Linked DNA regions of Simiduia agarivorans SA1 = DSM 21679. The protein of the gene in region 3 interacts with the protein of the main gene of each other region in a pairwise test. Links are inferred from orthologs where the notes say so. Each region holds a gene or a part of one and is shown on either strand. Other genes may lie near its edges. The genes, in order: ssb, recR and recO.

Region 1 (6,987 bases), 1.3 Mb from region 3 along the record:
AACAGAGCAGCACCACTGATCAACAGTGGCGCCAGGCGCAGAAAAAGGCGCATGTCAGATATTGTTGCGAGCCCAGTTACAGGCTTGCAGACGGTTTTTCACGTCAATCTTTTTGAACACGTTGTACAAGTGACTTTTAATGGTGTGCTCACTGACAAACAACGCTTCTGCGATTTGCAGATTGGTTGCACCGTCGGCCAGCAGTTCCATGATCTGCAGTTCGCGGCGCGTAAGCATCTGGCGGGAACCAGAGTCCATGGGAGGGCGGCGATTCTGCTCGACCAGTTGGTTTGCCACTTGTCTTGGCAGCCACAAATGACCGGCCACCAGGGACTGCAAGCCCTTGAGTAATTGGTTGTGATCGGCGTTGAGGTAGAACAGGCCTTTTACCTGAGGCCACTCTGCCAGATGCTCCTGCTCTGAGCTTGGGATGACGTTAAACAGTGCCACCACCAGCCGACTGACTTTGCTTTGCAGATTCTGCAGCAAGGCGCGCAATGCGGTTAGATCGAAGTGCTGGGTATCGATCAGCAGAAGATTCTGGTCTCCGCTGAACAGGTGTGCAATCTGATTGGTATTGTCGGTAAGCTTGCATTCAAGTTGCAGTCGGTCCGCCATCAGATTCGCGAGCATCTTGGACTGCATACTGGACTCGCTGAGGAGTACCATGTGAGTGGGAGCCGAAGAGGTAGGTTTCATAACCAGAGTCCTTTTTTGAGTCTGCGCTTTCCATGGCGTCAGTAAAAGAGAGACTAAGAGTAAAGTTTCACTTTTAGTACTGCAAGACGCCAACCCTTTGCTGTTATAAATTAGCACCTAAGTATGTATTTGTTAGATGAATTGGCGAATAAAACACACTGCTATTAGTGGTTTTTGTGCAACGTTTCGCGTTTGACAAGGTTGAACTGGAACAATATTGCCAATTGCAGTGCTTCAGAACATTTTGTTGGTAGCGGGAAATAAAACGTTATAACGGGGCTAGTTGGTACGCCAGTGTAAGGCGGGCGCGCCGGCAATGAATAGCCGGCGCGCGACGGACTTATTTGCCTGCGGCAGTTGCTGCTGCTTCGCCAAATCCGGCGGTCAGTGCATTGGCGACCAGTGCTTCATTGATGCCTGCGCCAAGTGCGCGGTCCTGCACCGCTGCGGCCAGCATCGGGCGCTCTGAAACCACTGCCATGATCATGTCGTTGGCGCGCGCGTCATCGGCATTTGCCAGTGTTTCAGACAGCTCGTTGAGCAGTTGGTCATCACCGACCTGGTTGATCGCAACCTGCGCTTCTACAAACGCGATGTTGAGATCTGCGTTAGCGATGGCGGCGGCTAGCATGCCCACCGCTTCCTGACCCTGCACATCCCGGATGGCATCCGCGGCAGACGCTATTGCGATGGTCAGATCGGCTTCGGCAATCGCTGCATGCAGCTGATTCACGGCTTCCTGAGCCTGCACATCGCGGATTGCGGCGTCGGCAAAGGTCACTGCCTGACGGAGTTCCTGAATTGCGGCGTTGGCATCGGCGCTCTGGGGGGCCGCAATGGCGCTGCAGGAGAGCAAGGCTAAGGCGGGCAGAGTGAGGAATTTCATGGGTACATCCTGGGTCCGCAGACCGGTTTGGTGGTGAATTCGTTTATTTTATAACCAAAGTCAATATAACCAGCCCCAATCACTTGAGCAATTGGTATGAAAGACAGTTTAGTTATAGAACTCCGGATTTTCCTTTTTTTCTGCTCTAAGGTGGTCAGTGTTCATTTATCGGGACCGGTTTTTTGATAGTATTGCTGCCCCCGTTAATTCAGCTCCAGGTCCAGAACATACCCGTGACTACGCCCTTTGAACGTCGTGCCGTCCTGCCGTTGGCTGCACTTTATGTGGTTCGTATGCTGGGGCTGTTCATGGTGCTGCCGGTGCTGAGTCTATACGGCGAAAGCTATCGCGATGCATCGCCGGTGTTGCTGGGCGTGGCCCTTGGGGCCTACGGTCTCAGTCAGGCAGTTCTGCAGCTCCCCTTTGGCTATTTATCGGACCGATTTGGTCGTAAGCCTTTGATTTTAATCGGTTTACTGGTTTTTCTTGCCGGGTCGCTGGTGGCCGCGATGACCGATTCGGTCTGGGGTCTTATCCTGGGGCGCTTCCTGCAGGGCTGCGGTGCTATCGCCGCCGTCGTGATGGCGTTGGTGGCGGATGTCACGGCTGAAGAAAACCGCACCAAAGCCATGGCCTTGCTGGGCGTATCCATTGGCATTGCCTTTGCGATCGCAATGGTACTCGGGCCGTTGATCTCGGGTCAGTGGGGTTTGGCCGGGGTATTCTATGCAACCGCCGCGTTGGCCGCTGCGGGGGTGCTGATATTGTTGTCTCTGGTGGTGGAGCCCGCCCGCCTGGTGGTACAAGGGCCGTTAGATTGGCGTTCTGTGCTGAGCGACAAAGAATTGTGGTTGCTGAATGCAGGTGTCTTTGTGCTGCATTTTGTCCTGATGGCCGGATTTCTGGCGATTCCACAAATGCTGGAGGCTGCCGGTGTAGCTCGGGTGGATCATTGGCAGGTGTATCTGCCGGTCATGGTTTTGTCATTTATTGCTATGATCCCGTTTATGGTGATCGGCGAGCGCAAATCCTGGGTTAAACAGGTATACCTCGGAGCCATTGCGTTGCTGCTGGGGGCAGAGTTGCTGCTTGCTCAGGCTCGGGTGGCTTCGGCTGTGGTCGCTGCGTTGTTCCTGTTTTTTATGGCGTTTAATCTGCTGGAGGCAACCTTGCCCTCTTGGGTGAGTAAAGTGGCCAAACCAGAGGTAAAAGGTACCGCGACAGGGGTCTACTCGACCTGGCAGTTTTTGGGCGCCTTCGCGGGCGGCTCGCTGGGAGGCCTGATGATAACCCGTGCGGGTCTGAGTAGTGTGTTTATCCTGTGTGCGTGTTTGTTGGTGCTCTGGTGGCTGTTGGCGCTGTGGCACCGTCAGCCAGCGCGGCCTCAGCGTATTCGTATAAATCTTGGCCAGGCCAATGGTGAGCCCGGTGTGCAGTTGTTGGCGGCCCTGCCCGGTGTGAAGCAGGTTACGCTGGTGGCAGAGGATGCAGTGATTTACCTGCAGGTGGATGCCACGCGCTTCGACCCGGACCAATTGGCGGCCTACGACTGGGCACTTGCTTGAGCAGGTGTCGACTTTTAGTGAACTGAATGTTTAGATGTGCAAGTCAAAGGGACGTGACTTCAGAAGAGGAAAGATAAATGGCAAGAGGCATTAATAAAGTCATCCTGGTAGGTAATCTCGGCCAGGACCCGGAAACCAAGTACATGCCCAGTGGTGGCGCGGTCACTAACGTAAGTATCGCAACCTCTGAAACCTGGAAGGATAAGCAGACCGGCCAGCCCCAGGAGCGCACCGAATGGCATCGCGTGGTGTTTTTCAATCGCCTGGCCGAAATAGCGGGTGAGTACCTGAAAAAGGGCAGCAAGGTCTATGTCGAAGGCAGTCTGCGTACGCGTAAATGGCAGGGGCAGGACGGGCAGGACCGTTACACCACCGAAATTGTGGCCAGCGAAATGCAGATGTTGGATGGCCGTGGCGACATGGGTTCAGGCGGCTACGAACAAGGCGGCTACTCTGCACCTCAGCAGCAGGCACCACAACAGCGCCAGCAACCGCAGCAGAATTACCAGCAGCAACAGCAGCGCCCGCAGCAGGCTCAGCCTCAGCAGGCCCCGAATGATGGCTTTGCTGATTTTGACGACGATATTCCTTTCTAAGATTTACCCTGGCAAGGAATAATCAGTGTGAAAAAAACAGGCTTCTGGCCTGTTTTTTTTGGTCTGCCTAAAGGTAAATATTTTCGCCCTGTTCTCTTGCCAATCTGCGCCAGTTTCGCCAGTGCGACAGCCAGTGAAGTGGGTTGAGGCTGGGGCGTAGCGTGATTTGTCCTTTAGCGTTACGGAATTGCAGCCCCTTCCAGCTATAGCGCCATTGCACGCTATGCAGGTTTGAGCAGCTTTCCTCTAGTGAGCAGGCCCGCCAGGGTAGCCAGGGGAGCAACCCGGGTGGTTGGTTGAGTTCGGTTGGCCAGCGTTCGAGATAGCGGGCCAGGGCAAATAGCTTCGCGGTTGAGTCCTGGTGCCAGTCAAGTTCTCTATTCAGATCGGCTAAAGTTCTGTTGCGCGCGAAGGGAGTATCAGACTGCTCCGGCTGTGCAACGCCTGATAAAAGGCTATCAGAAAGATGTTTGTCCAGCCAGGTATCCAGCGCGCGGGCAGCATTGTTGCGTGCGAGTTCGAATAAAGCCTTCTTGCTTAAGCCTGCAGGTAACTCAGATTGCACCTGTGCGAGTACCGCGCCTTGGTCAATTTTCATGGTGAGCAGATGCAGTGAGGCCCCGGTGATTGCTTCTTCGCGTAGCACTTGCCATGGCAAGGGTGCACCTCCGCGGTAATCGGGTAACAATGAGGGGTGGATATTGACCGCTGCCTTTTTAGGGGCAAGCAGTATCTCTTCGTTAAAAAGCGGTGCAGTGTAAGAGATCAAATAGTCAGCGTGACTCGCTCGTATCGCCTCGGCTGTTGTGGATTGGTTGTCTGACAAAAACCGTATGCAGGGGACGCCACGCGCGTATGCCCAGTCAGACACCGATTGGTGTTGTGTGCGGGCCAAAATCCGACGCAGCGGATTTTGGCTTGTCGGCCTTTTGGGAGCGGCATCAATCACCAGTAGCAGGATAGATTTCCGATACAGTAACTCCAGTACTGCCGACACGCTTGTGCTGATAAATGCTGTCGTTATGGGGGTGGTGGTTTCCAGTTTGCGCAACTGGTAGTAGGGCCGGTGCCGGTGACTGGGTAGCCAGGGGCAGCAATAGGCAAGGCCGATGGCTTTGTAGCCGATGCGCGCAGCGGATCGGAGTGAGGCAAAGTTTGTCCACGAAATGGCTGCGATAATACCCCTGCGGCCCAAACTGTTTGCGTGCTCAATAGCCTTTGCAACGATAGCGTCGCGCACACCGCGGCCCCTGTAATCCGGGTGAACAAATGCGCCAAATCCACAGATGTAGCGGGGATCGAAAAAAGCAAAGGTTGACCCGCCATAGCGGTAAGGCTGAATTGCATACCACGTAAGCCCGCACAGCCGGTCTTGTTCAGTTGCGGCAATACAAATTAACTGGCCGCATTCGGCGGCAGTGATTTGTTCAGGATCGCAGGTGATCATTCCCTGCTGTTGGAGGTGCTTTATTTCATCGGCTGAAAGAACGTTGGCGCTGAACTCGCTGGTACGGGCCAACTCTTCTATAACGAATATTTTTTCAACATGGGTAATGCCAAATCGATACCCAATCCGGTTTATGATATCTGTCGCTACGGCAAGTAAGCCGTAATTGCGATGGGTTTGACGTAATTCCCTGAAAGCAGTCATATCCGTATGCTAATGAGCAAGTGAAGTGGAGGAGGCTGATTCTAAAGCTGGCCAGATGACTCGCAATCAACTAACGACTGATATGCCGGATTCTCTTTCTGGTAGTGTGCGAGTCGGGATATCCTGTTCATTCGCGCCGCTTTCAAGCGCTGTGTCAGGTTCCTGGTCTGTTGCAGGACTTGCTCGTTCAGTTGCATCAGTTCATCTTGGGCGTGCTTTAACTGTTGGTACGCAGCCATTTGAATGGCTTGATTATAGACCTCTTCTTGTTTATCGGTGGTCAATTCGGCAAGACGCAGTTCGCCCAACTCGGTGCGCAAGGTGGCCTGTATTTGCTCGATTTTCGCTCGGGCTGTGTCCTGCTCGGATGTCAGGTTTTTCAGAGCCGCTCTCTCATGCAGGATATCTCTCAGTAAGGGAAGTCCTCCTGATGCCACCTTTTCGCGCTCAGCGACTTCGATGGCGATACGGCTGTACACGTTATTTTTAGGCGTAAATGCGGTGTCCCAGCGTCTATACCAAGGCTCTTTATACTCGACAAATTGTTCGCTGGTGGATCTTGATAGATCGCTACTATGCGCGTTTGCAAGAGTGTACAGGTGGGCTTCGCGAAAATCGATTTCCCCTGATTTGTCGAGATCTGTCTTTGTAAGATTAATCGGCTGACCTGTTCGGGTGTAGCCATTCAAGGCTGCAAAAAAGTACGTTGTATAATCCCGGAATTCGGATGGATTTATGCCGAGATCGCAACCCTCTGCTTCGCGTCTATCGCTTTCAGCCATAAAGCCGCAGCTACGAGGGGTTGCGAGTTGGTCTGTTTCAAGATTATCAAAGGCGAGTTTGGAAAAAGAGCCGGAAAAACATTGGGTAAAAATGAACCGAACGGTGCTTTGCTGGGGCGCACTCTCGAATAATGACCGTATTTCGTTAATGCTAAGTCGTTCGTCTTGCCAGAGTTTAAGGGCGTTGTTGTCGGTATTGGAGAAGTCTATATCGCCGTGACCATTGAAAATAAGTAAGGATTCGGCTTGGTTCTCAAGTGACTTAAAAGTTTTTGATAATGCTTCGGTCAGGGAGGCTTTCGTCGTTGGGCCATCGATTTTCGGGAGCGTATTTCGTTTGTAGGACTTAGCGAAGTCCAGACCATCGAGATAAATGCGTCGCAACACGTTTTCAGGGGTGTCGTTCAGTCTGGCGTCGCCAAAATAAACGATATCCACACCCTGGGCGCTACCGTGGGTAAAATATACTTGGGTTTCAATTTTTTTTGCGTCCAGGATGTCGCTTACCCACTGAACATTTTCTTCAATCTGGCCTTGGGAGTTTTCCAGAGTGTTGCCCCCGCCAATAATGATGGCTTTGCTGGTCGCAGGGCTTTGAGTGCTGGCCAGGCTCAATACGGCAGCAATAATTCCGGCACTAAGCTTTTTCATGGTATTTCCTTGTGGGTATCCGGCTCAGGACGGCGAGTATCACTGTGGTGAACAGGGCGCAGGGAATTATGGTTGGTAGGTGAGGTGGCATCACAGAGGCTAGCAAAGCTATACCGCCGACAGCGATGCCTCCGATAATTGCAGATCTCTGGCCGAA
Region 2 (7,029 bases), 3.3 Mb from region 3 along the record:
AGAGCGCCGAACGATTGCAGTGGCTGAACAAGCCGGACGCGCTGGAATGCACGCATCTGGACAGCCAGTTTCGTTTTTATCTGGACAAAACCTGCCAACTGCTGGGCAATGAAAATCATCTGGTACTGCTGGCAGAAAACCTGATAAAGAATGCGCTTTATCACAAGGATCAAGGTCTGGGGCCTCGCCCGGCCATTGTCCTGAACCTGACAGCCCAGGAGGGCAAAGCCCGCTTCAGCGTGTACAACCCGGGCCCGCACATTGAAGACGCCAACCAACAAAAAATTTACCAGCTGGGCTTCACCACCCGGCAGGATGCCCAGATCCACGGCCGCGGACTGGGCCTGTACTTTGTCAGCCAAATAGTGTCGGGTTACGAAGGCAAAATCCGCCACCGCAACTGGTACAACCAACCGGAAAGCTATTCTATCCGCATAGAAACCCATGACGGCCTGGCTAGCCAACGGGTGCAAACCCAAGTGGTAGAAGTGGTGGTGGAAAACCAGCAACCCGGCTGTCGCATGGTATCCGATGCCGCCAACGACGACCGGCCACAGATTGTGCCGCACCAGGCCTGGCAATTTACCCAGGCCATTGTGAGCGTGGAAATCACCGCCCGCAGCCAGGCACAGACCTGGTCCTTTTCCGACTTCGAACAGGAAACCGCGTTTTGCCAACAAGAACCCACGCCCGGGCTGCCACCGCGCTGGCAGTTGACGGTGACCCATAACAAACAGCGGGGGCGCCTGGTGTTTGAACCAATGAACGTCAACGGTGTGGTCTTTGATGTGGAGTTGCCGTTGGCAGATACCGAGGTAGACGAAGAATTGCCGGAAGAAGAGGATTATTTATCGGAGGTGGCGCAGAAGTATGTGCCGTTGGGGTAGGTTGGGTGCTGATACCATCCGCGGCTGGGAAGCGGATGGCCGCCCCGCCGCGAATATACTGAAGCGATTAATTGGCCTCCGCCGCCGGTGCTTCGGCCTTTTTCTTACGCCAGCGATTCCACGCCAGACGCAACAACAAACTTACCAGCAAGGCGGCAACCCACACCACCGCCAACGGCCAGGCAGCGCGGGCGATGGGTTGGTCGGTAAAAATTCCGTCTAGCACAAACACAAAAAACGCCGGCGCCATTTGTGGGTGATCCGGTGACAGTGCTACCGGCGTCAGCAACCAAGCGCCGACAGTGACGGTACAGAATTGCGCCAGCTCACTGTATTTACGGAATAACCACCAGGTAGCCAGCATCAGCCCCGCCACACCGGCAAAATAGCTGTACCACATATAAGGCACAAACGGATCGGCCATTACTTCATTCATATTCACTCTCCGAATGTAAGGACTAGTCTCTAGTCTCTAGTCTCTAGTCTCTAGTCTCTAGTCTCTAGTCTCTAGTCTCTAGTCTCTAGTCTCTAGTCTCTAGTCTCTAGTCTCTAGTCTCTAGTCTCTAGTCTCTAGTCTCTAGTCTCTAGTCTCTAGTCTCTAGTCTCTAGTCTCTAGTCTCTAGTCTCTAGTCTCTAGTCTCTAGTCTCTAGTCTCTAGTCTCTAGCAATTAGAAACTAGAGACTGGTTTCTACAAATCAACCCAATGGACAATTTCGTTTTCCCAATCTTCTTCGGACACGGCCGTTTCAGGTATGGCGCGGCCGCGCACGGAAATGCCGGCGGCGTGCACGGCTTGCGGATCGCCGGTAATCAGCGGATGCCATTCCGGCAAGTCTTCTCCTTCCGCTAATAACCGATAAGCACAGGTCACCGGCAACCAATGGAACTCTTCGATTTTGTCGGCGGTGAGATTCAGGCAACCCGGCACGCGCTCAAGCCGGTGCGGGTAGTCGCCGCAGCGGCCGGATTCGATGTCCAATAACTTGCACGCCAGGCGGGTGAAATAAACCTCGCCCGAATCTTCATCTTCCAGCTTCTGCAAGCAGCATTTGCCACAACCATCGCACAGCGATTCCCACTGGTAACGACTCATGTCGGAAAGCTTTGTGGTGCGCCAGAAATCCCGTTGCCAGGCCATTACATCAACTTGGAGTTGTGTTTGTTAATGTCGGTCATGTAGTCGTCTTTGGGCGGCGGCAACTGCAGATAAAAGCCCTGACTGTCCAGCGCCGCTTTGACTTTTTCCACATCCACTCGCGCCAGCTTGCGGCCTTCGCGCAATAACAGCGTCATCACATGTTTGGGCTGGCCGAATCGGGCCGTGAGTGCTTCCGGCACGCGGCTGAGTCCGTCGGACTTCAACACGTAAAGGTACATATCGCCATCCTTGGGGCTGCGATAAATATCGCACAGGTATTTAATGGCGTCGGTCATGACATCTCCGGGTTTTGTTCACATAAGGCTTGCGCCAGCTGTTCCAGTTGCTGGCCGACTACCGGGTATCGCCATCCTTTGAGCCCATCGGGCAGTTCGGGCTGACCGGCAATCACGCTGCGGGTGAGTTGTTCAAGGTCTTTTTTGCGGGTAAGAATTTCCGGCGTCACCTGCGCGGTCTCCGATACTGCGACGGCACAGGCTTTGAATTGTTTGAGAATATCGCCTTGCGCCGGCGTCAACGGCTTGTCCAACCGCGCCGGTAAATCCTCTTTGCGCTGCTGGGCATCGGCCACGAAGCCCAATACCGTGTCGGCATAATGCTTGAGCGTGCGATTGCCCATCCCATCAATGGCGGACAGCTGCTTTACCGTGGTGGGTTTGCGTCGGGCCACTTCCCAGGCGGCGCCTTCTTTCATCAAACGGTTGCGCGGCACATCCAACTTGCGCGCTTCCTGTTCGCGCCAGATACACAAGGGCTTTAAAATCGCGAGCTGATCCGGGTAGAGTTTCCAGGCCAGTTTGACCTTGGTATAGGCATCATCAAACTGATCCGGCGCTTCGGCATTGGCCACGAGCTGCGCGCATTCTTCCTGCACCCAGCTGAGCCGATCCAGGGCTTTGAGCCTGATTAAAATTTTGCCGTACACCACCAGCAAATAGGCCACATCCAACGCCGCATAATGCATTTGCGATTGGCTCAGCGGGCGCTGCATCCAGTCGGAACGGGTCTCGCCTTTATCGAGCTCAATACCTAACTGGTCTTTCACCAGATTGGCATAACCCATGGAAAAACCGATGTTCGCGAACGCCGCGGCAACCTGGGTGTCGAACAATGGCTTGGGCACCACACCCAATAAAAACCGGAAGGTTTCCAGATCTTCCGAACAGGAGTGGATGACTTTTATGACCGAAGGATTCACCAGCAATTGCGCCAGCGCAGATAAGTCTTTAATGGCCAGCGGATCGATCAGGTAACAGCCTTTGCCATCGCCCACCTGAATCAGGCCGGCGTGAGGATAGTAGGTCTGGCTGCGCATGAATTCGGTGTCGATGGCGATGGCCGCCTGCTGCGACCAACGCGCACATAACTGCGCCAGCTCGGCTTCGGTATCGACCCAGATGGGGTCGGTGGCGATACGGCTCATCACACCCTCTGTCGGCTGGAGAAGGCGTGCGCCAGGGTGCCGCCGTCAATGTATTCAAGTTCACCGCCCAAAGGCACGCCGTGGGCAATGCGCGATACTGGAACGTCGAGTTTTTTCGCCCGCTCGCTGATGTAATGGGCCGTGGCTTCGCCTTCAATGGTGGGGTTGGTGGCGAGAATCACTTCTTCTATGCCGCCGGCGGCCAGCAAGCTATGCAGTTGGTCCAAACCCAGATCCTGCGGCCCGATGCCGTCGATGGGAGACAAGTGACCATGCAACACAAAATAGGTGCCCTGGTAGGTGCCGGCCTGCTCAATGGCCAGCACGTCGGCTGGCGTTTCCACCACACAAAGCAGCGCCTGATTGCGCCGTTTGTTGGCGCAGATGGAACACAGGGTTTGCTCGGTCAGGGTGCGGCAACGATCGCACTCACCCACGCCTTCCACGGCGGTGGCCAGTGCCGTGGCCAACCGGCTGGCGCCTTCCCGGTCGCGCTCGAGCAAATGCAACGCCATGCGCTGGGCCGATTTGGGGCCAACACCGGGCAGTGCACGCAAGGCACTCATCAATTCATCAATTAAAGGGCTGAACATTAATTAAACAGTCTCTGGATTCTGGTCGCTGGTTTCTGGTCACTCAGAAAGGCATCTTGAATCCCGGCGGCATCTGCATGCCGCCGGTCAGGCTTTGCATCATCTCGCGGTTTTTATCTTCCACTTTGCGCACTGCATCGTTGACGGCAGCCGCCAATAAATCTTCCAACATTTCTTTGTCTTCAGACATGAGCGAATCATCAATGCTCACGCGCTTGACGTCGTGGCGGCCATTCATAATCACCGACACCAGACCCGCGCCCGATTGACCGGTCACTTCTGCGTTAGCCGCTTCTTCCTGCATCTTCTGCATTTTTTCTTGCATCTGCTGCGCCTGTTTCATCAGGTCGCCCATGTTTCCGAACATGTTTACCTCAGCGTTAAAGGGGTTCTACCGTGGATTCGTCCAATGCGGCCTGAAAGGTGGCTTCCAGTTTCTGCAACAGCGAATCGGTTTTCAGACTTTCCAGGGCGCGCGCCTGTTTCTCCGCGCGCAGCCGGATAGCGGTGGCCGACGGCGTTTCCGTTTTCACCTCACCGGGCTCGATATTCACCTGCACGGGCTCGTTGAAATAGGCCGTGAGCACATCGGCCAGCCGCTGCTGGTGACTGGGGTCGTACAGGTTGGCGTTGGCGGCATCCAGGACAAAACTCAGCTGGTTGCCATTTACCGCCACCAATTCACTGTTCGCAGCGGTGCTTTGCAGCACCCCGGCCACTTTCAATTCCAGATACAGCCCCACCCAATCGCCCGGTTTGAGGGTGACCAGGTGGTAGGACCTGACCGGCGCGTGTGTCGCCGGTTGTGCAGGCGCTTTGCTTTGTACCGGTGCAGGTGCAGGTGCAGGTGCAGGTGCAGGTGCAGGTGCAGGTGCAGGTGCAGGTGCAGGTGCAGGTGCAGCAGGCTGCGCGGCCACAGGTGCGGGCGTCAAGGATTGGCTGTTTGCGCGAGACGGTTCGGCCAGACCAGGTTCGGCCCGGGCAGATTCGGCCCGGACAGGTTCAGCCTGAGCGGGCGACGACGGTTGCGGGGCTGCTACCGGTTCAGGTGTTTTTTTTTCCGCGGATGCGCTTGGCTGATGATCATCCTCATCGCCGTCCAGCCCGGGCGGTGCTTCGTCCCAGGGCGGGGTGTCATCCCGGGGCGGCAGACTCTCGGCCGGCGGGGGCGTTGCCGGTGCAGGCGCCCTCGCCGTCTCCACTCCGGCGGCGCCAGCGGCTGGCTGGGCAGCAGATTGGGTCTCAGGCGCGGGTTGTGGCGCGCTGACTGGCGGCGCTGCCTGCGGCGCACTGGCTGGCTGAACACTGGCCGGCTGCGCCAGCGCGGTCTTGGGCAAATCGACCACACCCTGGGGTTTGAACGCCAGCATGCGCAACAACACCATATCAAAACCGCTGCGCGGATCGGGTGCCAGCGGCAGATCGCGGCGGCCCAATAAGGCGGTCTGGTAATAGAGCTGGACATCTTCGGTGGGCATGGCCTGAGCCAGCGCCAACACCTGTTCGCGATCGCCAAAGGAGTTGTCGATGGCTTCGGGCATGGCCTGGGCGATGGCAATGCGGTGTAACACCGACAGCATTTCCGCCAACGCGCCCTGATAGTCGGGCGAGTGTTCGGCCAGCTGGTTGACGGCGCTCATCAGCGCCTGGGTGTCGGCTGCCGCCAACGCAGACAACAGGGCATACACCAGCTGCTGATCCAGGGTGCCGAGCATAGACCGCACCTCGGCCTCGGCCACCTTGCCATTGCCAAAGGCGATGGCCTGATCGGTGAGCGAGAGCGCATCGCGCATACTGCCATCGGCCGCGCGCCCCAACTGCCAGAGCGCGGCCTCTTCAAACGGCACCAGCTCTTTTTCGAGCACGTACGCCAGATGGCCCACGATGCGCTCGGGGTTCATGTTCTTGAGGTTGAACTGCAAGCAGCGCGACAACACCGTCACCGGCAGCTTTTGCGGATCGGTGGTGGCAAGCAGGAATTTCACGTGGGGTGGCGGCTCTTCCAGGGTCTTCAGCAGGGCATTGAAGCTGCTGGTGGAGAGCATGTGCACTTCGTCGATGAGGTAGACCTTGTAGCGGCCACGGGTGGGCGCGTACTGGACGTTTTCCAGCAGCTCGCGGGTGTCTTCCACCTTAGTGCGGCTGGCGGCATCCACTTCGATCAGGTCGACAAAACGGCCTTCGGCAATTTCATTACAGGCCGAGCACTGGCCGCACGGCTCTGAGCTGACGCCGGTTTCACAGTTAAGGCATTTGGCCAGAATACGGGCGATGGTGGTTTTGCCCACCCCGCGGGTGCCGGTGAACAGGTAGGCGTGGTGCAGCCGGTTGTGGTCCAGGGCGTTAATCAACGCCTGGAGCACATGCTCCTGCCCCACCATCTCGCGGAATATGCGCGGCCGCCATTTGCGGGCGAGTACCTGATAACTCATGAGTGTAAGTGCCTGATAATACGAACGTTGCAGTATATCTCAGCTCACTTTGAGAAACACGGGGTCCGGGAGGTGGCGTTCCGGACAGACAGGGCCCGCGGGCGGCAGACCACTCAAGCGTGTCCTTTAACACGCTAGAGGCCCGCCGTTGCGGCGTACACCTGAAAGCCAAACCAGATCGCGACCAGAATCTCAATCAATACGCCCGTGCGCTTACCCACGTTTACCTCCCCATATGTGCGCGCCAGAAAACGCCGCGCGGATGCCATTGCCATGATGGAGACCAGTATCGCAACCGCCACCCGCCGGGAAAATCGGCCGGATGGCGGCCCCCGTTTGGCCTAGGCCATTTACGACATGAGGCCAATGCAAGCCGGGCCGCCCGATCCCTACACTGGCGCCATCTGAAATTGAGTGGCAATGCGATGCAGAAGCTAGACCTGATTATTGTTGGTGCAGGCCCCGCCGGGCTGAGTGCCGCCGTGCAAGCTGCCAAGCGCGGCCTGCGCTGTTTGGTACTGGAGGCGGCAGACG
Region 3 (7,272 bases):
GACAACGCGGGCCGGTCTTTCACGGAACCGGCAGGATTCGTGCCTTCGAGTTTCAGCAAAACCAAATTGGAGGTATTGCCAGGTAGCCTTTGCAGTCGAACCAGCGGCGTCTGGCCTACCAGGGCCTCCATCGTTGGAAGCGCGTGCAAATCGGCCGATGACGACATAATGGGGTCCTTTTGAACGTTTTTTGCTCAATATATTGCGCGTACGACCACTGCGGAGGCCGCACTCGGGCTAGGCATAAGCGCGCTATTCTACCGCTGATTGTGGTATCGTTAAACCACTGCCAAGATGGACGCTGGTATGCCAACGATCACTCGAGCGGTCAAGACCCGCTCTCTTAAATACGCACTGATTCCCATTGCAGCAATAACACTCTGCCTGTCGGCCATGCTGACGGTGTTGTATGTCATGCAGCTGGAGGAGTTTGCAAAGGAGCGCGGGCACCACGTAAGTCGCTTGCTATCCCAATTGACCTACCAATCAATGCATAACCGATTATTGCTGCAATCAGTGGTGCATACTGCGGTAACCGACGGCGACATTCTGGCCGTGCGGGTCTACGACCTCAATCGCAATCCGATCATCCACTCAGGCCCCCGGTTTTCCGAAGACTTTCAGCTCGATCCCAACCAATTCGGGCTCGACCCGCAACACCAGGTTGAAAGAAAGAGTTCGCTTTTCACTGTCCCGATTCACGCAGACCACGATACATTTGCTCCCTTTGGTTGGTTGGTGGTTGAAATAGCCTCGGACGACTACACCCTCCTGCAATACAAGACACTGTTAATTGCTTTGCTATTGGGTGCCATCGTCGCCGTTGCCAGCGCATGGATTTCGCTCTCTTTTAGCCGGGATCTGGCCGAAGGCTTACGTTTAGTCAAACAAGGGATGGCCCAATTGCGAAAAGGCCAACTGGACACCCGCGTAAACGCCGACCAGTTTGTTGAATTTGACGACCTGGCCGTCGCATTTAATCAATTGGCCGAAGGGCTGAAACAACAGCAGGAAGACATTCAGCGCAATATGGATCAATCCATTGAGGATTTGCGCGAAACACTTGAAACGATCGAGATCCAAAATATCGAACTTGATCTGGCACGCAAGGAAGCTGTTGAGGCCAGTCGGGTTAAATCAGACTTTTTGGCAAATACCTCGCACGAAATACGTACCCCCCTGAACGGCATTATTGGCTTTACCAGCCTGTTGCTGAAAACCCAGGTCAGCGACCAACAACGAGAGTACTTGCGAACCATACAACACTCTTCACAGGGTCTGCTTACCATCATTAATGACGTGCTCGATTTTTCCAAAATCGAATCTGGCAGGCTCCAGCTTGACTATATCCCCATGCAGTTGCGCCAGGTTATCGAAGAGTCGATGCAGATCATGGCGCCGGCAGCGCATGAAAAAGGCCTCCAGCTTATATTGCATGTGGATCCTGGCCTTCCCGCTAACCTGTTAGGCGATCCCCTTCGGATGAAACAGGTAATGACCAATCTGATCAGCAATGCGATCAAATTCTCCAGCGGGGGCAACATTGAGGTCACCGCGAGTCTTAAGACACAATCCGAAACGCAGGTGGAAGCCAATATCCATGTGAAAGACACCGGTGAGGGAATCCCTGAGTCTGATCGCAAGAAACTGTTTCAGGCCTTCAGCCAACTTGATACCAGTAACAGCCGTAAGCATGGCGGAACTGGGCTCGGCTTAGCTGTTTCCAAAGGGCTGGTGAAACGAATGAAAGGTGAAATTGGCGTAGAGAGCAACGCCGAGGGTGGTTCTTTATTCTGGTTCACCGCCACCTTCGGAGTTGACACCCAAGGCGACGAAGAAAATAAACAGCACCTGCTCGAAGGCAGCCACTTTGTCGCACTTTCCAACAATATGCCTCTGGCACACCAATTGCAGGAAATTGTAGGGTCAGAACGCGGTAAACTCCAGATCATGACCGGCATTCCCGAGCTCATCGGCCTGGTTAAAAACCACATGCAGAATAACCAGCCCATCGAAGCGGTTTTTTACGACATAGATCCGCACCAGGAAAAACTGTTGGATCTGCATAATCTCCGGGAGCTGGTAGATCAGCTCAAACGCTTTTACGCGTGCAAGACTATCTTTCTATGTACGCCATCTGCACGGCGGCAATTAGAACATCACCTGACACCGGATTCGCAGGAATACCTGGAAAAACCCGTCACACTGAATCGCACGCTGCACCTGCTCAGAAAAGAACTTGCACCGCTGAAAGAAGAAACCAGCATCGGCAGAAACAGCTCCCCTTATGAAAACAAACCCAGAATACTGGCGGTGGACGACAACCCCGCTAACCTGCAACTCGTCGGCGAATTATTAAACGGACTTGGTGCTGAGGTCGCGCTGGCATCCGACGGGAAACAGGCTATAGAACTGGCAGAAAACAAACTCTTTGATATGATATTCATGGATCTGCAAATGCCAGTCATGGATGGTCTGGAAGCAACCAAAATTATCCGCAGCCGGGAAAGCGGAAAACGCCGCACTCCTATCGTCGCGCTTACCGCGCACGCCATGGCGGAGCAAAAATCCCAGCTGTTATTGGCCGGCATGGATGATTATTTGAGCAAACCGGTCAGTGAGGCGCAACTCGCTCACATCATTAATCGTTGGCTGAAAACCCGCAAACAGCTCCCCAAAATCGCTGAAAAACCGGAGCCAGAACAGCCACCGACGGATTCATCAGGTCGCGTGGTGGATATCCAGCAATCGCTGAAATTGGCCAACGGCAAACCCGGCCTGGCAAAAGATATGCTGTCCATGCTTTTGGCCAACCTTCCCGCAGATAGCGCAAAAATCCGTAATAGTGCCGACTCCAACGATTACGCCACGCTTGAGGCAACCGTTCACCGCCTGCACGGCGGCTGCTGCTATTGCGGTGTTGCCAGACTGAAAAGTGCAGCGCAGGCTCTGGACAAAGCGCTCCAGAACAAAGATCACTCCCAGCTCGCGGCGCAACTGGACAATCTTTACAAAGAAATAGATACACTGATCGCCTGGTCCCGCGATCATGATCTGGATGCGCTATTTGAAACAGATACCAGTGAAAAGAGCGCCAGTATTACTGGCTAAACAGTGCGCGAGAAGCGAGCGGTTTTCGCCCCAACAAAGGTGCCAGTACCTGCCTCATGAAACGCTTGAGATCGGTACGCGCAGCCTCCGTAAGCTCAGGTGCCGAAAGAAAATTGAGTATGGCATCGCCACCCACAGCGTTTTCAGCATCAATTTCAGCCGCAACCAGGCCCAACCCGTGACGATAAGCATAACGTTGGCCTGGCACCAACGGGCGCTGGGTGTCCGCCTCCTGCTCCAATGAAAAACTGACACCGGCCGCTTGAATCAACTGCCATTCAAATCGTCGCAGATAAAGTTCATGGGCCGGCAACTCCCTGTCGTCAATATTTGCAAGCCTTCCTATGAGCTGCATATAGGACTGAAAAATCGTCTCCTGTGACTCCTGCTCCGGCAACACCCGCATAAGCAGTTCATTGAGGTATAAACCGCAATACAGGCACCTGCCAGACAACTTAAAGGGCGTTGCGACAGCATCAATCATCGTCAGGGACTTGAGTGCGCCACGCCCCTGTGTGGAGACGATCAAAGGGATGAAGGGTGCCAAGGGGTTGGACGCTGATTTTTTGGAGCGCTTGCGTGCGCCACGGGCGTAGGCAGCTAAACGTCCGTGGCTACGCGTGAATAAATCAACGATCAGGCTGGTTTCGCCGTAGTGGCGGGAATGCAGTACAAATGCGGGTTCGCCATCCAGCACGATCACAAATCGTCATACCCAAGACTTTTCAACGCACGCTCATCATCCGACCAACCGGACTTCACTTTTACCCAAAGCTTGAGCATTACCTTGGTATCAAACAATTTTTCGATATCAATTCTGGCCTGTTGACCAATCTGTTTAATCCGATCGCCTTTATCACCAATCAGTATGCGCTTTTGACCGTCTCGCTCAACCAGTATCAACGCGCCAATGTGCAAAACACCGCGATCCTGTTCGAACTGCTCTATTTCCACTGCCATCTGGTAGGGCAATTCTGCACCTAACTGGCGGGTGATCTTTTCCCTGACAATTTCCGCCGCTAAAAAGCGTGAACTTTTATCAGTAATCTGGTCTTCGGGGTAAAAATGCTCTGACTCGGGCAAGTATTTGGCGATGATCGACTCCAGCCGATCAAGCTGCATGCCGCGCAATGCAGAGACGGGAACGATGTCGTTGGGCGATAGGCGTTCTGTCAGTACCTGCAAATGCGGTAGCAACACATTTTTATCGTCCAGCTGATCACATTTATTGACCGCTACGATAAGCGGGAGTTCCAAACCCTCCAACCGACGGGCCACTGCCTCGTCCTCATCTGTCCACACCAAACGATCAACCAGCATCACCACCACATCGACATCGCGGATGGCCGTGCTCGCCGCTTTGTTCATGTACTTATTCATTGCACCCTTCTGGTTGAGGTGCAAACCGGGAGTGTCGACAAACAAAAACTGGTTTTCCCCTTCGGTTTTGATACCCAGAACGTTATTGCGGGTTGTCTGTGGCTTTCTGGACGTAATGCTTATTTTTTGCCCAAGCATATGGTTAAGCAACGTAGATTTTCCCACATTGGGCCTTCCCACCAATGCCACATAGCCGCACTTAGTCATTTTTTTCTCTCAGTTGGTTCAGCACCAGTTTGGCTGCAGCTTTTTCTGCCTTCTTACGGCTGGTCGCGCTCGCCGAAGCAGACAGGCTATGCAACAAGATGGAACACCGCACATGGAACACCTGGGCGTGCCCCTCCCCTTCGGTAAGCTCCACAGAATAATCGGGCAAGGGCAGCTGACGGGCCTGCAGTATTTCCTGCAATTCGCTTTTGGGATCTTTCGCACTGGTGTCCGCGTTGAGCTCAATAATCCGGCTGCCCAACCAACGGTGCACTGCAGCAGAAGCGGCTTCAAGACCACCATCCAGGTATATTGCACCAATCAATGATTCGACCGCATCCGCCAGTGTAGAAGCACGATCGCGCCCGCCGGTTTTCAGCTCACCATCACTGAGTATCAGCTCTGGCTGCAAACACAACGCGCGCGCCACTTCCGCCAATGTCTCACCTTTAACTAAGCGCGACCGCAAACGGCTCATTTGCCCTTCGCGGGCTTCGGTCAGGTGACGATAAAGATATTGGGTTACCACCCAACTAAGAAGACTGTCGCCGAGAAACTCCAGCCGCTCATTGTTCCTTGCACTCACACTGCGATGTGTCAGGGCAAGCTTGAGCAAAGATACGTCGTTAAACTGGTATCCTAGCCGGTGCTGCAACTCGGTAAACATACTACTTCTTGTCTGCTTTCGGGCGGTAATCTTTGGGGGGTTTACAACACTCTTCCGGCTTGGTGGTGTCCATATAATTCTGGAAATCCAACAATACTGAAATGTTGTAAAACAATGGGATAGTTAACTGGTAGTTAATCGTGATAATGGATCGATTACGCTCGCTTTCAATAACGATATTGTTAGCTTCGGGAATGCGGACACCATTAATGGTATAAAAACTAGTCAGATGCTTACGAATTTCCGCGGCCGTCATCTGTGACACAGGTTTATCCCGATCGCGCAAGGATTGCAACGCAGACTGAATATAGCGATTCTCCGCATAGGCAGGAATCAATTTAAAGGCCAGCAAAAGGAAAAAACCGCTTACCACTAACACGATCAAAAGATTTAACGTACTGATACCGGCTTGCTTTCTAAACATCATGTCGCTTGGCTCCATACCTGTTATTGGATAGTACCGACCCGATGAAAACTGGGCACACTAAAAAAGGTTTCCCAATGCATCCAAATGGCGAACGCTTTGCCGACTATCGCCTCTTCGGACACAGGCCCCCATTCCCGGCTATCCGAACTGTTGTCACGGTTATCACCCATCATAAAATAGTGACCGGCCGGAACTTTCCAGCGCCCGGATTGAGTATAGCGACCCAGATGAATATTCTGATGAACAATGTGCTCAACACCGTCCAAATCCTCTTCCAGAACATTAATCTGCGGATTCGACACTGGCAGGGACGCAACAAAGGACTGCGGCATTTTCTTGCCATTAATATAGAGAGCGCCCTTATCGATAATAATTTCATCACCCGGCAAGCCCACTACACGCTTGATATAGTATGTATCGGGTTTATGCGGAGGGAAAAAAACCATCACATCGCCGCGTTCGGGCTCGTTAACGGAAAAGATTTTGGTATTGGTTACGGGTAACCGGATACCGTAGGTGTACTTGTTGACCAGGATAAAGTCTCCAACCTCCAGCGTTGGCACCATGGAAGCGGAAGGGATCTGGAAGGGTTCCACCAGAAAGCTGCGCAAAACCAAAACAAAGGCTAAAACCGGGAAAAAAGATTTGGAGTATTCCACCGGCACAGGTTCTTTAGCCGCGACGGACAAAGCTGTCTGGTAGGCCTCATCCGTTTCCTTCAAGCTGGTCTGGGACAACTGTTGCAGGGCCTGTTCTACCCTTTCCCTTCTGGGCTTGGCCCACAAAAAGATATCCAGCAACCAGATGGCGCCGGAAACCGCAACCAACAGGACCAATATGAGTGGAAAATTAATATCCAAGGCAATTCCTTCTATTTATCCATCAACCTTAAGCACAGCCAGGAAGGCTTCCTGGGGAATCTCTACCCGCCCCACCTGCTTCATCCGTTTTTTACCGGCTTTCTGCTTTTCTAACAACTTACGCTTACGGCTGACATCGCCACCATAGCACTTTGCAGTTACATCCTTGCGCAGGGCTTTCACTGTTGTACGGGCTACCACCTGGCCACCGATAGCGGCCTGAATCGCCACATCAAACATTTGCCGCGGTATCAGCTCCTTCATTTTCTCGGCGATCGCGCGGCCTTTGTAGGCTGCGTTATCGCGATGAATAATCAACGCCAGCGCGTCGACTTTTTCGCCATTAATCAGCAAATCCAGCCTCACCAGACGCGCTGGCTCAAACCGGAGGAAGCTGTAATCCAACGATGCAAACCCACGACTGACAGACTTCAGGCGATCAAAGAAATCCAACACCACCTCATTCATGGGCAGCTCATAACGCACCTGTACCTGTGAGCCAGTATACTGAATATCCTTTTGCACACCGCGTTTTTCAACGCACAGAGTGATCACTGCACCGAGATATTCCTGAGGCACGAGGATATTGGCCTCTACAATCGGCTCTCTCATCTCCTGAA

What was found.
Region 1: the proteins of recO (region 3) and ssb interact in binary tests that used the Escherichia coli proteins (3 or more experiments, as listed by UniProt). The link is inferred for Simiduia agarivorans SA1 = DSM 21679 from one-to-one orthologs.
Region 2: the proteins of recO (region 3) and recR interact in binary tests that used the Escherichia coli proteins (3 or more experiments, as listed by UniProt). The link is inferred for Simiduia agarivorans SA1 = DSM 21679 from one-to-one orthologs.

Annotation. Positions count from the first base shown.
Region 1 is NC_018868.3:1,986,234-1,993,220, reverse strand. Bases 2,272-4,986 are described here. They hold ssb (single-stranded DNA-binding protein), read left to right. Parts: upstream 2,272-3,227; coding sequence 3,228-3,746; downstream 3,747-4,986. Other genes in these bases: M5M_RS19480 (GNAT family N-acetyltransferase), read right to left, coding at 3,814-4,986; M5M_RS08815 (MFS transporter), read left to right, coding at 2,272-3,150. In the rest of the region: M5M_RS08830 (curli production assembly/transport protein CsgE), read right to left, coding at 1-53; M5M_RS08825 (LuxR C-terminal-related transcriptional regulator), read right to left, coding at 55-699; M5M_RS08820 (hypothetical protein), read right to left, coding at 1,040-1,585; more of M5M_RS08815, read left to right, coding at 1,819-2,271; more of M5M_RS19480, read right to left, coding at 4,987-5,397; M5M_RS08800 (hypothetical protein), read right to left, coding at 5,439-6,830; M5M_RS08795 (hypothetical protein), read right to left, coding at 6,817-6,987. UniProt on the Escherichia coli protein: Plays an important role in DNA replication, recombination and repair. Binds to ssDNA and to an array of partner proteins to recruit them to their sites of action during DNA metabolism. Acts as a sliding platform that migrates on DNA via reptation.
Region 2 is NC_018868.3:3,986,451-3,993,479, reverse strand. The notes cover bases 2,267-5,023. They hold recR (recombination mediator RecR), read right to left. Parts: upstream 4,064-5,023; coding sequence 3,470-4,063; downstream 2,267-3,469. Other genes in these bases: dnaX (DNA polymerase III subunit gamma/tau), read right to left, coding at 4,444-5,023; M5M_RS17810 (YbaB/EbfC family nucleoid-associated protein), read right to left, coding at 4,107-4,430; rnd (ribonuclease D), read right to left, coding at 2,319-3,470; M5M_RS17825 (YcgL domain-containing protein), read right to left, coding at 2,267-2,322. Also shown: M5M_RS17840 (sensor histidine kinase), read left to right, coding at 1-887; M5M_RS17835 (hypothetical protein), read right to left, coding at 955-1,323; M5M_RS17830 (YcgN family cysteine cluster protein), read right to left, coding at 1,577-2,026; more of M5M_RS17825, read right to left, coding at 2,026-2,266; more of dnaX, read right to left, coding at 5,024-6,495; M5M_RS20420 (hypothetical protein), read right to left, coding at 6,630-6,770; M5M_RS17800 (FAD-dependent oxidoreductase), read left to right, coding at 6,921-7,029. UniProt on the Escherichia coli protein: May play a role in DNA repair. It seems to be involved in an RecBC-independent recombinational process of DNA repair. It may act with RecF and RecO.
Region 3 is NC_018868.3:730,826-738,097, forward strand. Bases 1,958-4,957 are described here. They hold recO (DNA repair protein RecO), read right to left. Parts: upstream 3,815-4,957; coding sequence 3,101-3,814; downstream 1,958-3,100. Other genes in these bases: M5M_RS03285 (response regulator), read left to right, coding at 1,958-3,111; era (GTPase Era), read right to left, coding at 3,811-4,698; rnc (ribonuclease III), read right to left, coding at 4,691-4,957. Outside these bases: cysteine synthase CysM, read right to left, coding at 1-167; more of M5M_RS03285, read left to right, coding at 307-1,957; more of rnc, read right to left, coding at 4,958-5,365; M5M_RS03305 (DUF4845 domain-containing protein), read right to left, coding at 5,367-5,792; lepB (signal peptidase I), read right to left, coding at 5,813-6,652; lepA (translation elongation factor 4), read right to left, coding at 6,668-7,272. UniProt on the Escherichia coli protein: Involved in DNA repair and RecF pathway recombination.